3 regions of the Aeribacillus composti genome follow, and region 2 is predicted to be linked to each of the others. Evidence: riboswitches for the same ligand, from Rfam matches in the RefSeq annotation. Region 2 holds a riboswitch; each other region holds the start of a gene.

Region 1 (3,998 bases), 1.6 Mb from region 2:
CTCTAAAGGCGAGTCTTCCACCTCTTCTATCCGGACGTTCTGAAAGAAAAAGACGCTTTCTTATCTTACAGTATGCATCTTTTCTCTAGCTTTTGTTTTCATTTTTGTCTAATAAAACATGGGGCGGGGCAATAACTTTCAATTTGATTAGACCATTCATTTCATTAAAAAACAGAGAAATCCAGAACGTTTCCATATTCGAAAGCGGAGGTCATTTTTTTATATGTAAGAGGAAATGACAAACATGTGGGAATCTATCCTTTATTAATGTAAGATATTGTAAAATAAGTATACAAGAGGTGGCACAATGAAGAAACATGAAATTTCCGTGTATCTTACAAAAGAGATGGAGCCGGAATATGTCATTTCCCTTGTCCATGAAGCGATTAAATTTAACAGCTACATTTTATTCCAAACAAAAAAGCTCCAATTAAATGCGAAAAGCGTTTTAAGCATGCTCGGTTTTTCCGCCTTTTTAGAAGGTCATGTAGTCATCAGCGCTGAAGGAGAAGATTCGCTCGAAGCAGTAAAAAACTTACAAGACTTTCTTTCCCCTAAATGTTCTAAAGCGACATCTTTAGCTTAATTGCATTTAAGCAGATATTAATTTCCTTGCCGTTGCTTTAAGTAACGGTTTTTTCATTTAATTTGCGAGGAACCCCTAAAAGAGTTGTTCAACTGAACGACATTCACTATAATGAATGTAAATAACGTTATTGGAGGTAAAAAGTTGGCTAAGGAGAATTCATTTGACATCGTCTCAAAAGTGGATATTGCCGAAGTGAACAATTCCATTCAAATGGCGAAAAAAGAAATTGTAAACAGATATGATTTCAAAGGATCTAAAAGCGATATATCCCTAGAAAAAGATGAGCTTGTGCTAATCTCTGACGATGAATATAAGCTGAATCAACTAAAAGATGTATTAGTAAGCAAAATGATTAAACGCGGTGTCGCAACCAAGAATATTCAGTACGGGAAAATCGAAAAGGCTTCAGGAGGCACTGTCAGACAAAGAGCCAAACTTGTCAACGGAATTGACAAAGAAAACGGGAAAAAGATCAATGCGCTGATCAAAAATACCGGGCTAAAAGTAAAAAGCCAAATTCAAGACGACCAAGTCCGGGTAAGCGGCAAAAGCAAGGACGATTTGCAAAAAGTGATTGCAGCTGTGAAAAGCGCCGACTTGCCGATCGACGTACAATTTATTAATTTTCGCTAGCTTTGCCCTGTTCACAAAATTGAAATTTTATATTGATTATTTTGATAAAATTCGTTAAATTAGGATTAATCCGTTGTTTTAAAATTTCATACGGTAAAGCGTTCTTATCAAGAGAAGCGGAGGGACTGGCCCGATGAACCTTCAGCAACCGGATTACCCAAAAACTTTGGGTACCAAGGTGCTAAATCCAGCGATGCGTAAATTTGCGCTCGGAAGATAAGAAGAAGGGGAAAATGTTCAAGAAAAAGTCTTCTTCTTAGAAGGCTTTTCTTTTTTATATAGGTGTTCGCCTCCTTGCAGGCGCCTATTTCATTTGATTGGAGGACTTTTTATGGGGCTTTTACAAGATTTACAGAATCATATATTAATTGCCGACGGAGCAATGGGGACTCTACTATACTCATTCGGAATAGACAGATGCTTTGATGAGCTAAACGTTTCAAAACCGGAAGAAATAGAACGGATTCATTCAGCCTATTTAGACGCAGGCGCAACTGTTATTCAAACAAATACATACGGCGCCAATCGCATAAAGCTTGCCAGATATGGGCTGGAAGATGATATAAAGATCATCAACCAAAAAGGGGTTGAACTTGCAAAGAGGGCGTTACAAAAAGCGGAAAACAAAGGGTATGTCATCGGAACAATCGGCGGCATCCGTTCGTTTCAAAAAAGCGCCTTCACGCTATCTGACATTGCCGAAAATTTTCGTGAGCAGCTTCATGTCCTTTTATCCGAAAACGTAGATGGCATTATTTTAGAAACCTATTACGACTTGGAAGAACTGAAAACCGTTTTGCAAATAGCTAGAAAAGAAACGGATTTGCCCATTATCACAAATGTTTCTTTGCACGAACAAGGCGTCTTTCAAAATGGAACAAGATTGGCAGACGGTTTGAAAATGCTTGAAGAACTTGGTGCAGATATTGTCGGCCTCAATTGCCGTTTAGGCCCTTATCATATGCTGCAATCTCTGGAAGAAGTGCCGCTGTTTGAACATGCCTTTTTATCCGCTTTTCCAAACGGCAGCCTGCCAAGGTATGAAAACGGAAGATTAGTTTATGAATCAGATGAACACTATTTTTATGAAGCGGCTCTTCAATTCCGAAAACAAGGTGTCCGGCTTCTCGGCGGATGCTGCGGAACCGCGCCGAAACATATTCGGGCAATGGCTGAAGCTGTATCAAACCTCCCTCCTGTCACAGAGAAAGAAGTAAAAGAACGAAATGTTCCAATTCATGTTTTACCTATGAAAGAAAGTCAAGAAACTCCTCTCCCAGATATTGCAAAAAACAGACGCTCAGTGATTGTAGAATTGGACCCGCCGAAAACGCTCGGCTTGGAAAAATTTTTAACAGGAGCAAAAGCGTTGAAAAAAGCGGGGATTGATGCAATTACGCTTGCGGATAATTCCCTTGCTACACCAAGAATCAGCAATGTTGCTTGCGCAAATATTGTGAAAAGCCGTTTCCAGCTTCGCCCGCTCGTTCATTTAACATGTCGTGACAGAAATTTAATCGGCATTCAATCCCATTTAATGGGGCTGCATACGCTTGGCCTGCACGATATTTTAGCGGTCACCGGCGACCCGTCCAAAATCGGTGATTTTCCGGGTGCAACCTCTGTCTATGATTTATCATCGTTTGATTTAATCAGCTTAATTAAGCAATTTAATGAAGGTTTGTCATACTCCGGAAAATCACTTGGTCAAAAAACAAACTTTACTGTAGCCGCCGCCTTCAATCCGAACGTAAGACATCTTGATCGCGCAGTTCAGAGGCTTGAGAAAAAAATCAGCTGTGGAGCCGATTATTTTATTACGCAGCCGCTCTACTCGGAGAAGCTGATCGAAGAAGTATATGAAGCAACAAAACATCTGAATGTTCCGATATATCTCGGGATTATGCCGTTAATAAGCAGCCGCAATGCTGAATTTATTCATAACGAAGTGCCAGGCATTAAATTGTCTGATTCGATTCGCGAACAGATGCAAAAAGCAGGCAATGATAAAGAAAAGGGAAAACGAGAAGGACTTGCCATTGCAAAATCGCTTATTGACGCAGCATTTGACCTGTTTAACGGCATTTACTTAATCACTCCGTTTTTGCATTATGAGATGACAGTCGAGCTGACGGAATACATTCATGAAAAAGAAAAGGCAAAACGAGAAAGGAAGATTTCCCATGTATAACATAAAGGAACAGCTGGAGAAAAAAATTTTAATACTAGACGGAGCCATGGGAACAATGATTCAAGCTGCAGAATTATCTGCGAAAGATTTTGGCGGTGAAGAATATGAAGGATGCAACGAATATTTAAACATCACTTCCCCTGAAACGATTGTCCGTATTCATGAAGCGTACCTTGAAGCAGGCGCTGATATTATCGAAACAAATACGTTTGGCGGTACAAGCATCGTCCTCGAAGAATATAACTTGGGGCACCTTGCTTTTGAAATAAATAAAAAAGCAGCTGAGATTGCAAAGCGCGCTGCAGAAAAATATTCAACACCGGATTGGCCTCGTTTTGTGGCAGGATCAATGGGGCCAACGACTAAAACGCTCTCCGTTACAGGTGGCGTCACATTCCAACAATTGGCAGAAGCTTATCAAGTTCAAGCGGAAGGACTGTTAGTGGGGGGCGTTGATGTACTTCTCCTTGAGACAAGCCAAGATATGCTCAATGTGAAAGCAGGTTACTTAGGAATTCAACGAGCTTTTCAAAAGCTCAAGAAAGAAGTGCCGATCATTCTGTCCGGAACGATAGAACCGATGGG
Region 2 (3,998 bases):
CTAAATCTTCTCGTTTCGCAATGATTTGGTATACTGCTGTTACGTGACCCATTTTTTCAATCCTCTTCATTCAGATTTTTTTATATAAATAAAGGGGCTGTCCGATAAGTCCCTAAAATGAAGCAAGTGGAGAAAAACAATTCGTTTCTCTCCACTTGCTTTTATATTTTTTCGATTTTTATCTGAAAGTAGCTGGCGGATGCCGGCTACTTTCAGTATGTTGTGGGCTAATGCCACAATCCCAAACTCAACATGTACCTTGTCGAGGCCCCGCAAAGAAAATCTGCGGAACGACCGATTGCCCTTGATGTGACCGAACACACTTTCTGCCTCGACTTTGCGTCGAGCGTAGATGGCGGCTTTCTCTTCACATTCAAGGGCTGTTTTGGCCTTTGCTTTCATTTCTTCGAAGATGGGATTCCAGTGAACTTGACGATTTCCCTTCGCTTTTGTGCATTTCGCTTTCAATGGGCAATCGGTACAATCTTCACATTCGTATATTTTGAAGCTTTGTTCATAGCCAGATGGATTCTTTTTGTTTTGGTATTTTTTAAACGTTACTCTCCTTCCATTCGGGCAAATAAAACAATCATCCTCTTCACAATAGGTCCAGTTTTTGGCATTTTTAATGTCTTTTTTGTATGTACGTGTTTGTTCTTTTACATAGCTCCCATAAGGAATTAGAAACTCAAACCGGGGCTCTTTCTCATCACCAACTGCATATACATAGTTTTCTTCACTACCATAGCCTGCATCCGCAATAACTGTTTGGGGCATCGGTAATGAAGTGGAGGCTAGCTTCTCCATATGTGGGATAAAGCAACGTGTATCGGTCGGTCGTTGATGAATGGTATAAAACAAGATAAACTGATTCTCTGTCCCCATTTGCACGTTGTATCCGGGCTTGAGCTGACCGTTTTTCATATGGTCTTCTTTCATGCGCATGAAGGTTGCGTCTTTGTCTGTTTTCGAGTAGCTGTTACGGTCACCGAACATTTCCTTTTGTTCCTTGTATCTTGCCATTCGGGGCAGGAAATCTTCCCGAATTTGTTTCACCGATTTCTTTAATTGACTGCGTTTTTTTCGCTTCTCTTTCCGAATGGATGTATCGGTCTCCTTTTCGATTTCTTCCGTTAGCGTTTCAACTTTTTCTTCTATTTCTTTTGCGATTTCCTCCAGGTTTTGTTCGGTGATCTCTGTATGTTGATCGCTTTCCTTTTGCCCTGTTCCGGCTTCTAATTGGGTTAATTCATGAATGTGCTTTAGTGTTTCTTGGATTTTTTCTTTTAATTTCTCTTCGAATTTCAAAGTGGATTTTTTCCACACAAAAGAATACTTATTGGCATTGGCTTCGATCTTAGTGCCATCCAAAAAGTAGTTTTCCATCGTGATGTAATGTTCTTTTATCAATTTGAGAATCATGACTTCAAAGAGCTCATCCATGAAAGCTTTCATCCGTTCCCCTCGGAACTCATTAATGGTGCGAAAATCTGGTTGTTGCATCGCTGAAAGCCACATGGCAGGAATATTTTCTTTAACGAGTTTTTCGATTCCTCGGCAGGAATAAACCTTTTGAGAATAAGCATACAGAATGATTTTCAGCATCATTTTGGGATGATAGGAACTTCTGCCGCCGCCTTTATAATGAGAAAACAATTGTTTATCTGGTATCGCCTCCACCATTTCGTCCACGACACGTGCCACGTGATGTTCGGGTATAAGAGATTCAATATCATAAATCATTTGAACTTGACGGTTGTCATATGGTTTGAAAGTAGGGGCTAAATTTCTTTTGGCAGGAGTTTTTTCTTCTTTTCCATCTAGAGGAAGTGTCATTTGTGTGTTATAATTTTCACGAGTAATCATTTGATTGCTCATAAAAAATCGTCCTTTCTGTAATGTTGTGTGGTAACTTCATTTTACTAGAAAGGACGATTTTTTTGTGCATTTTTTTTAAAAAGTGAAAAAATGAGGGGCTCCAAAAAGTCAGTTACCCTGACTTTTTGGACAGCCCCTTTTGTCAAAACAACTTCTTATCTTTCAACATCTCTGTTGGGAGAATTAGCACCGTGCTCATCATATGAGTCGGTTGCCGGGCTTCATTGGGCTCATCCCTCCACCTGCTCTTGATAAGAGTTTTATTATTAACTTTATAATTCTTATTCGGTTACTTGGATTATGCCACTATCCTTCCCCTCTGTCAACACTTTTTTACATCATATTCGATTCAAATTCGCTTACATTTTTCTGATGGCATGCTACAATTATTTAATGGTGCAGTTTACAATTTGAGGTATTTACCGGAACTTGAGGTTGAGCCAAAACAGGAAAGCCTAAAAAAAGAGGACGAAAAAAGAAGGTACAACATCTTATTAACGTCTTCCGATCGCATCATGCTAGATTACTAGACTTAGAAAAACTGGTTGAATTACGCAATTATAACGTTACTGGTTATCGTGAGACAATTTGTTTCTTGTACCGTTATTGGTTATGTTGCTTTTTGAATGATCCAGAAGAAGCCTTAAAACAAACGCTAACGTTTAATTTACAGTTTAATGAGCCTTTAAGAAGATCCACCAGAAGCGCTGAAAAGGCCTATTATGCACGGAATAACGAAGAAGCAAACCGAATAGCTAGAGAAAAAGGGTATCCTGGCGCTGGATATAATATCAGCAATAAAAAATTAATTGAATGGTTAGATATAACAGAGGACGAACAACGCCATTTAAGCACGATTATAGATGCGAATGAAAAGCGGAGAAGGAAACAAAAACGCCGGGAAATGGGCGTAAAAAGCCGTGAGGAGTATTTAAAAGAACAGCGCAATAAAACGGATAAGAACTTAGAAAAACTTAGACAAGCAATTGAGTTGAATCCTGATTTCTCGAATTACAAATTAGCTAAATTGCTAGGAATAAGTGAATCGTATGTAAGGAAAGGATGTTATATGTTATTTACTGGAACGGATGATTTAATTAAAAACGAGGATCGATCAATTAAAGAACATGATGTTTTATATTCTAGAATTAAACCTTTATCTTCACAAAAAATGGAAGGGTTAGTGGTGTACTTTCAACCCCATTGATGAAATTAAACCGTTTCTCAACTGAACAATTAATAGAAGTTTCATATAAAGTTAGGGAAATCCACGGTATGGTACACAAATGGATACCAGAGACAGTTATTGATGATACATTTATTAAGCAATATGTTGAATCATTTACTGTTGCCTTTGAACAGGAAATCACTGTACTTCCAAGGACATTTTTACGTGAATTTATATTCGTATTAGACGCTGCAAAAGAGGGGAACGATGTCCATTCTCTTCCATCTTGCCCTTATTGGAATGGGGGCGATACTTTTTTCTGATAATGGAATAAATGCCTGCAGCCTTCATCAAATGCTGAACCCGTTTCAGGCTGACTTTGAGCCATTCTTTTTCAAGCATATGGTGGATCTTCGGTTCTCCGTATCTCTGCTTGCTTTCCGTATGGATTTTTCGTATTCTGTCTGTCAGCTCCCGGTTTTCCGTTTTGTTTTTGATTCTGTTTTTTGTTTGGATTGATAGTAGGTACTTCTCGGCACGCCAAGGACCGTACACATGGTTTTAAGGTCATAATGGTGTCTGGCTCTTATCTCGTCAATCATGGATATAACAGTGGTTTGATCTACTTCTTTGCGAATATGACCATAGCTTTTTTAAAGATTTCATTTTCCTCTTTCAGCCGATGCAATTCTTTTTGCAGGTTCAGAAATTCTTCCGGGGTAAAAGAGCCCCCGTCATCCACCTTAACCGGTTTTTGTTTTCTGATCCATTTGTAGAATGTCGTTTCAGACAGGCCATATTCGATCAAGATCTGTTTTACTAGTGTTCCAGTTTGATAAAGCTCAACCACCATTTCCTTAAATTCAGCATGATAACGTTTACGTTTTTCGCTTGTGTTACCTATATCAGGACACATCCCTTCGTTAATATTATATTTCACTAAAGGGTGTCC
Region 3 (3,998 bases), 1.5 Mb from region 2:
TTTTTATTAGATTTGTTGAAGTTTACATAAATATGAGAGAAAATTTTTTTAAGAATTTTTGCTTTTTGAAAAGAGGAACTTTAACATGGGCAGACTGCTGAATCAGCTTTACCAATTTGAGTGCAAGTTGTTCAAACTGATTAATTCGCATTTTGAACGAAAAGGACTGAATGTTTATTTTCGGTATATTACTCATTTAGGAGGGGCTGTTTTTTCAATTGCAACATGTTTAATGCTGATGTTATTTTTTAATGAACCTGTAAAAACTGTTGCCTTGGCAAGTTCAGCTGCACTTTTTTTCAGTCATATTCCGGTTTTCATTGTGAAAAGAATTTATCCACGCAGACGGCCTTATCTTACATTATTTGAAACAAAAGTGTTAGAAAATCCGTTAACTGACCATTCATTTCCTTCTGGACATACGACAGCTGTATTTTCAGTGGCAACACCATTTTTGCTCTTTTTTCCAGCCTTAACATGGATTTTGCTTCCTCTCGCATTCAGTGTGGCACTATCAAGAATTTTTCTTGGCCTACACTACCCTTCAGATGTGCTGGCGGGAATAGTTCTAGGAGCTTCAGCAGGCACCATCTGTTTTGTCGCATTCGGACCATAAAAGCAAAAAGGTGTCTAATGCATGCATCGCATTGGACACCTTTTTATTTTACAAATATTGATGAGCTTGTTCGCGCAAAGCTTCCGCTTTATCTGTGCGTTCCCATGGCAAATCTAGATCGTTTCGTCCGAAATGACCGTAAGCAGCTGTCTGTTTGTAAATCGGGCGGCGCAAGTCAAGCATTTTTATAATGCCAGCTGGGCGCAAATCAAAGTTATTGCGAATTAATTCAACTAAAACATCTTCACTTACTTTGCCAGTACCGAACGTATCAACAGAAATAGAGACAGGTTTCGCTACACCAATTGCATAGGCCAGCTGAACCTCACATTTGTCTGCAAGTCCGGCTGCGACAATATTTTTCGCTACATAACGAGCCGCATAAGCTGCAGATCGGTCTACCTTCGTCGGATCTTTTCCTGAGAAAGCTCCTCCGCCATGGCGCGCATAGCCTCCGTAAGTATCGACAATGATTTTTCGTCCCGTTAATCCTGCATCTCCTTGTGGTCCGCCAATAACGAAACGTCCGGTAGGGTTGATGAAATATTTTGTTTCTTCATCGATCAGTTCTTTTGGAGCAACCGGATCAATTACTTTTTCTTTAATATCCTGCTTAATTTGTTCTAAAGTTGCCTCCGGATGGTGTTGAGTCGATATGACAATTGTGTCAATTCTAACCGGCTGTTCATTTTCATCATATTCTACCGTAACTTGCGTCTTTCCGTCCGGACGCAAATAAGGAATTTCTTCGCTTTTTCTAACTTCTGTAAGCCGGCGTGAAAGCTTATGGGCAATGGAAATCGGGAGAGGCATTAATTCCTTCGTTTCATTGCATGCAAAACCGAACATTAACCCTTGATCTCCAGCGCCAATCGCTTCAATTTCTTCATCAGTCATTTGTCCTTCTCTCGCTTCTAAAGCTTTATCCACCCCTGCAGCAATATCGGGTGATTGCTCATCAATTGATGTTAAAACAGCACAAGTTTCAGCATCAAAACCGTATTTAGCTCTCGTATAGCCGATCTCTTTGACCGTTTCTCGCACAATTTTTGGTATATCCACATACGTGCTTGTCGTAATTTCTCCACTGACTAATACAAGTCCGGTGGTGACAGATGTTTCGCAAGCTACACGTGCGTTCGGATCTTTTTCTAAAATGGCATCTAAAATCGCATCTGAAATTTGGTCGCAAATTTTGTCCGGATGCCCTTCCGTTACGGATTCAGATGTAAACAGACGGCGCTTTTTTGTCATTTACTGCTTCCTCCTCAAACTTAAAATGATGTTTATGGAGTGCTACACTCCTTGTCATTGACACGGAACTCATTCCCTCACCACTATTGTAAACATATCAAAATATTTCGTACGATAAGAAAAACTTGGCTAAACGAGATTTCTCTTATACATAGAAAAAACCTTCCCTGCCAGAGGAAAGGTTGTTATAAACTTCATTGCCTTTCACTCTTATCGTTCAAGGATATAACCTTGCATCAGGTTAGCACCATTGCTCGTCTATGAATATGGAATTCTTTCGCATCATGTTGTATGTCCATAGAATACTGGGATTTTGAAAGCCATATTCTACTGTCTTCTTTCAACGAGCCGGTTGCTGGGCTTCATAGGGCCTGTCCCTCCGCCAACTCGGGATAAGAGTATCCGTTCAAATGTATATCATACAGGAGCAAAAAAGTACTTGTCAACAATAAATAAAGCTTCTCTGTAATTTTCCAAATCATCTGATATCCATTATTTCAGTATCAGCTGATCAATCATGATTCGTATGATGCCCAAAAATGAAGGCAAAATATATAGTAAAAACATTATTTTCAGAAATCGATAAATAGGATGGATTATTTTTGCGAATGTGTTATACTATTTCTATAAAACCATTTCAAATATGCAAAAAAAGGATGGTATGTATATGAATATTGTAGATGTATCAAATGAATTAGCTTCGTTGATCAGCGGACCAAATGCATATCATAATTTACCAGTCGCACGACTTGTAGAAAAAGTTTTAGCTAGGAAAGAAGGTTTTTTAACAAATACAGGTGCAGTTTCGGTTACAACAGGCAAATATACCGGCCGGTCACCAGAAGATAAATTCATCGTTGAAGAAGATTCTGTCAAGCATTTAATTGATTGGGGACCCGTCAACAAGCCAATTTCATCAGAAGTTTTTGAAAAACTGTACTTAAAAGTCATACAATATTTAAAAAATAGAGATGAAATTTATGTTTTTAACGGATTTGCCGGAGCTGACAAAAAATATCGTCTTCCAATTCAAGTGGTCAATGAATTGGCGTGGCAAAATTTATTTGCTCGCCAACTGTTTATCCGTCCGAAAAGCCAAGACGATTTAAAGGAGCATAAAAATCCGTTTACGATTGTTTCCGCTCCTTCCTTTAAAGCAGATCCAGCTGTGGATGGAACGAACTCAGAAGCATTTATCATTATTTCTTTTGAAAAGAGAATAATCCTGATCGGCGGAACTGAATATGCAGGCGAGATGAAAAAGTCTATCTTTTCCGTCATGAACTTCCTGCTTCCAGAAAGAGATATATTTTCAATGCACTGCTCCGCCAATGTCGGTCAAGAAGGCGATGTCGCGCTCTTTTTCGGTTTATCGGGAACAGGCAAAACAACACTTTCCGCCGATCCAAAACGCCGATTAATTGGTGATGATGAACACGGCTGGTCTTCATCTGGTATTTTTAATATTGAAGGCGGCTGTTATGCAAAATGCATCGGTTTGTCTGAAGAAAAAGAACCTCAAATTTATAACGCGATTCGATTCGGTTCCGTTTTGGAAAACGTTGTGGTTGATGAATCGACACGAATTCCTGATTATGACAACTCCTTATTAACAGAAAACACCCGTGCGGCTTATCCAATTGAAGCGATTGACAATATTGCTAAACCGAGCATTGCGGGTCACCCTAACACAATTATTTTTTTAACAGCTGATGCGTTCGGTGTTCTGCCGCCAATAAGCAAATTAACGAAAGAACAGGCTATGTATCATTTCTTAAGCGGTTATACGAGCAAGCTTGCTGGAACGGAAAGGGGTATTACTTCCCCTAAAACAACGTTCTCCACATGCTTTGGCGCACCATTTCTTCCGCTTCCAGCTACAAGATACTCTGAAATGCTCGGAAGAAAAATCGAAGAACATGATGTGAAAGTATTTTTAGTCAATACAGGGTGGACCGGCGGAGAATACGGAGTAGGAAAACGAATTAAACTTGCTTATACAAGAGCCATGGTTCAGGCAGCATTGGAAGGCGAACTCGATGAGGTGGAAACTGTAAAAGACCCTATTTTCGGGCTGGCGATTCCTGCTCATGTTCCAGGAGTGCCTGATGAAGTTTTACAGCCTATT

The links. A riboswitch is a leader RNA that binds a small molecule or an ion and turns the genes downstream of it on or off. The one in region 2 is predicted to bind S-adenosylmethionine.
Region 1: it holds a riboswitch for S-adenosylmethionine, as region 2 does, so the genes downstream of both, RI196_RS05310 (bifunctional homocysteine S-methyltransferase/methylenetetrahydrofolate reductase) here and RI196_RS15875 (IS1182 family transposase) in region 2, are expected to answer to the same signal.
Region 3: it holds a riboswitch for S-adenosylmethionine, as region 2 does, so the genes downstream of both, metK (methionine adenosyltransferase) here and RI196_RS15875 (IS1182 family transposase) in region 2, are expected to answer to the same signal.

The regions. Positions count from the first base shown of each region.
Region 1 is NZ_CP134501.1:1,052,008-1,056,005, reverse strand. Features, by position in the region: gene RI196_RS05320 (HPr family phosphocarrier protein) at 308-586, shown strand; gene RI196_RS05315 (YajQ family cyclic di-GMP-binding protein) at 731-1,222, shown strand; SAM riboswitch class I at 1,324-1,445, shown strand; gene RI196_RS05310 (bifunctional homocysteine S-methyltransferase/methylenetetrahydrofolate reductase) at 1,554-3,413, shown strand; gene metH (methionine synthase) at 3,406-3,998, shown strand, end outside.
Region 2 is NZ_CP134501.1:3,253,627-3,257,624, forward strand. Features, by position in the region: gene RI196_RS15870 (2,3-diketo-5-methylthiopentyl-1-phosphate enolase) at 1-52, opposite strand, end outside; gene RI196_RS15875 (IS1182 family transposase) at 67-1,878, opposite strand; SAM riboswitch class I at 2,031-2,136, opposite strand; gene RI196_RS15880 (hypothetical protein) at 2,501-3,085, shown strand; gene RI196_RS15885 (BREX system ATP-binding domain-containing protein) at 3,085-3,369, shown strand; gene RI196_RS18655 (IS3 family transposase) at 3,278-3,601, opposite strand; gene RI196_RS15890 (transposase) at 3,669-3,986, opposite strand.
Region 3 is NZ_CP134501.1:950,365-954,362, reverse strand. Features, by position in the region: gene RI196_RS04855 (phosphatase PAP2 family protein) at 86-616, shown strand; gene metK (methionine adenosyltransferase) at 665-1,870, opposite strand; SAM riboswitch class I at 2,078-2,269, opposite strand; gene pckA (phosphoenolpyruvate carboxykinase (ATP)) at 2,538-3,998, shown strand, end outside.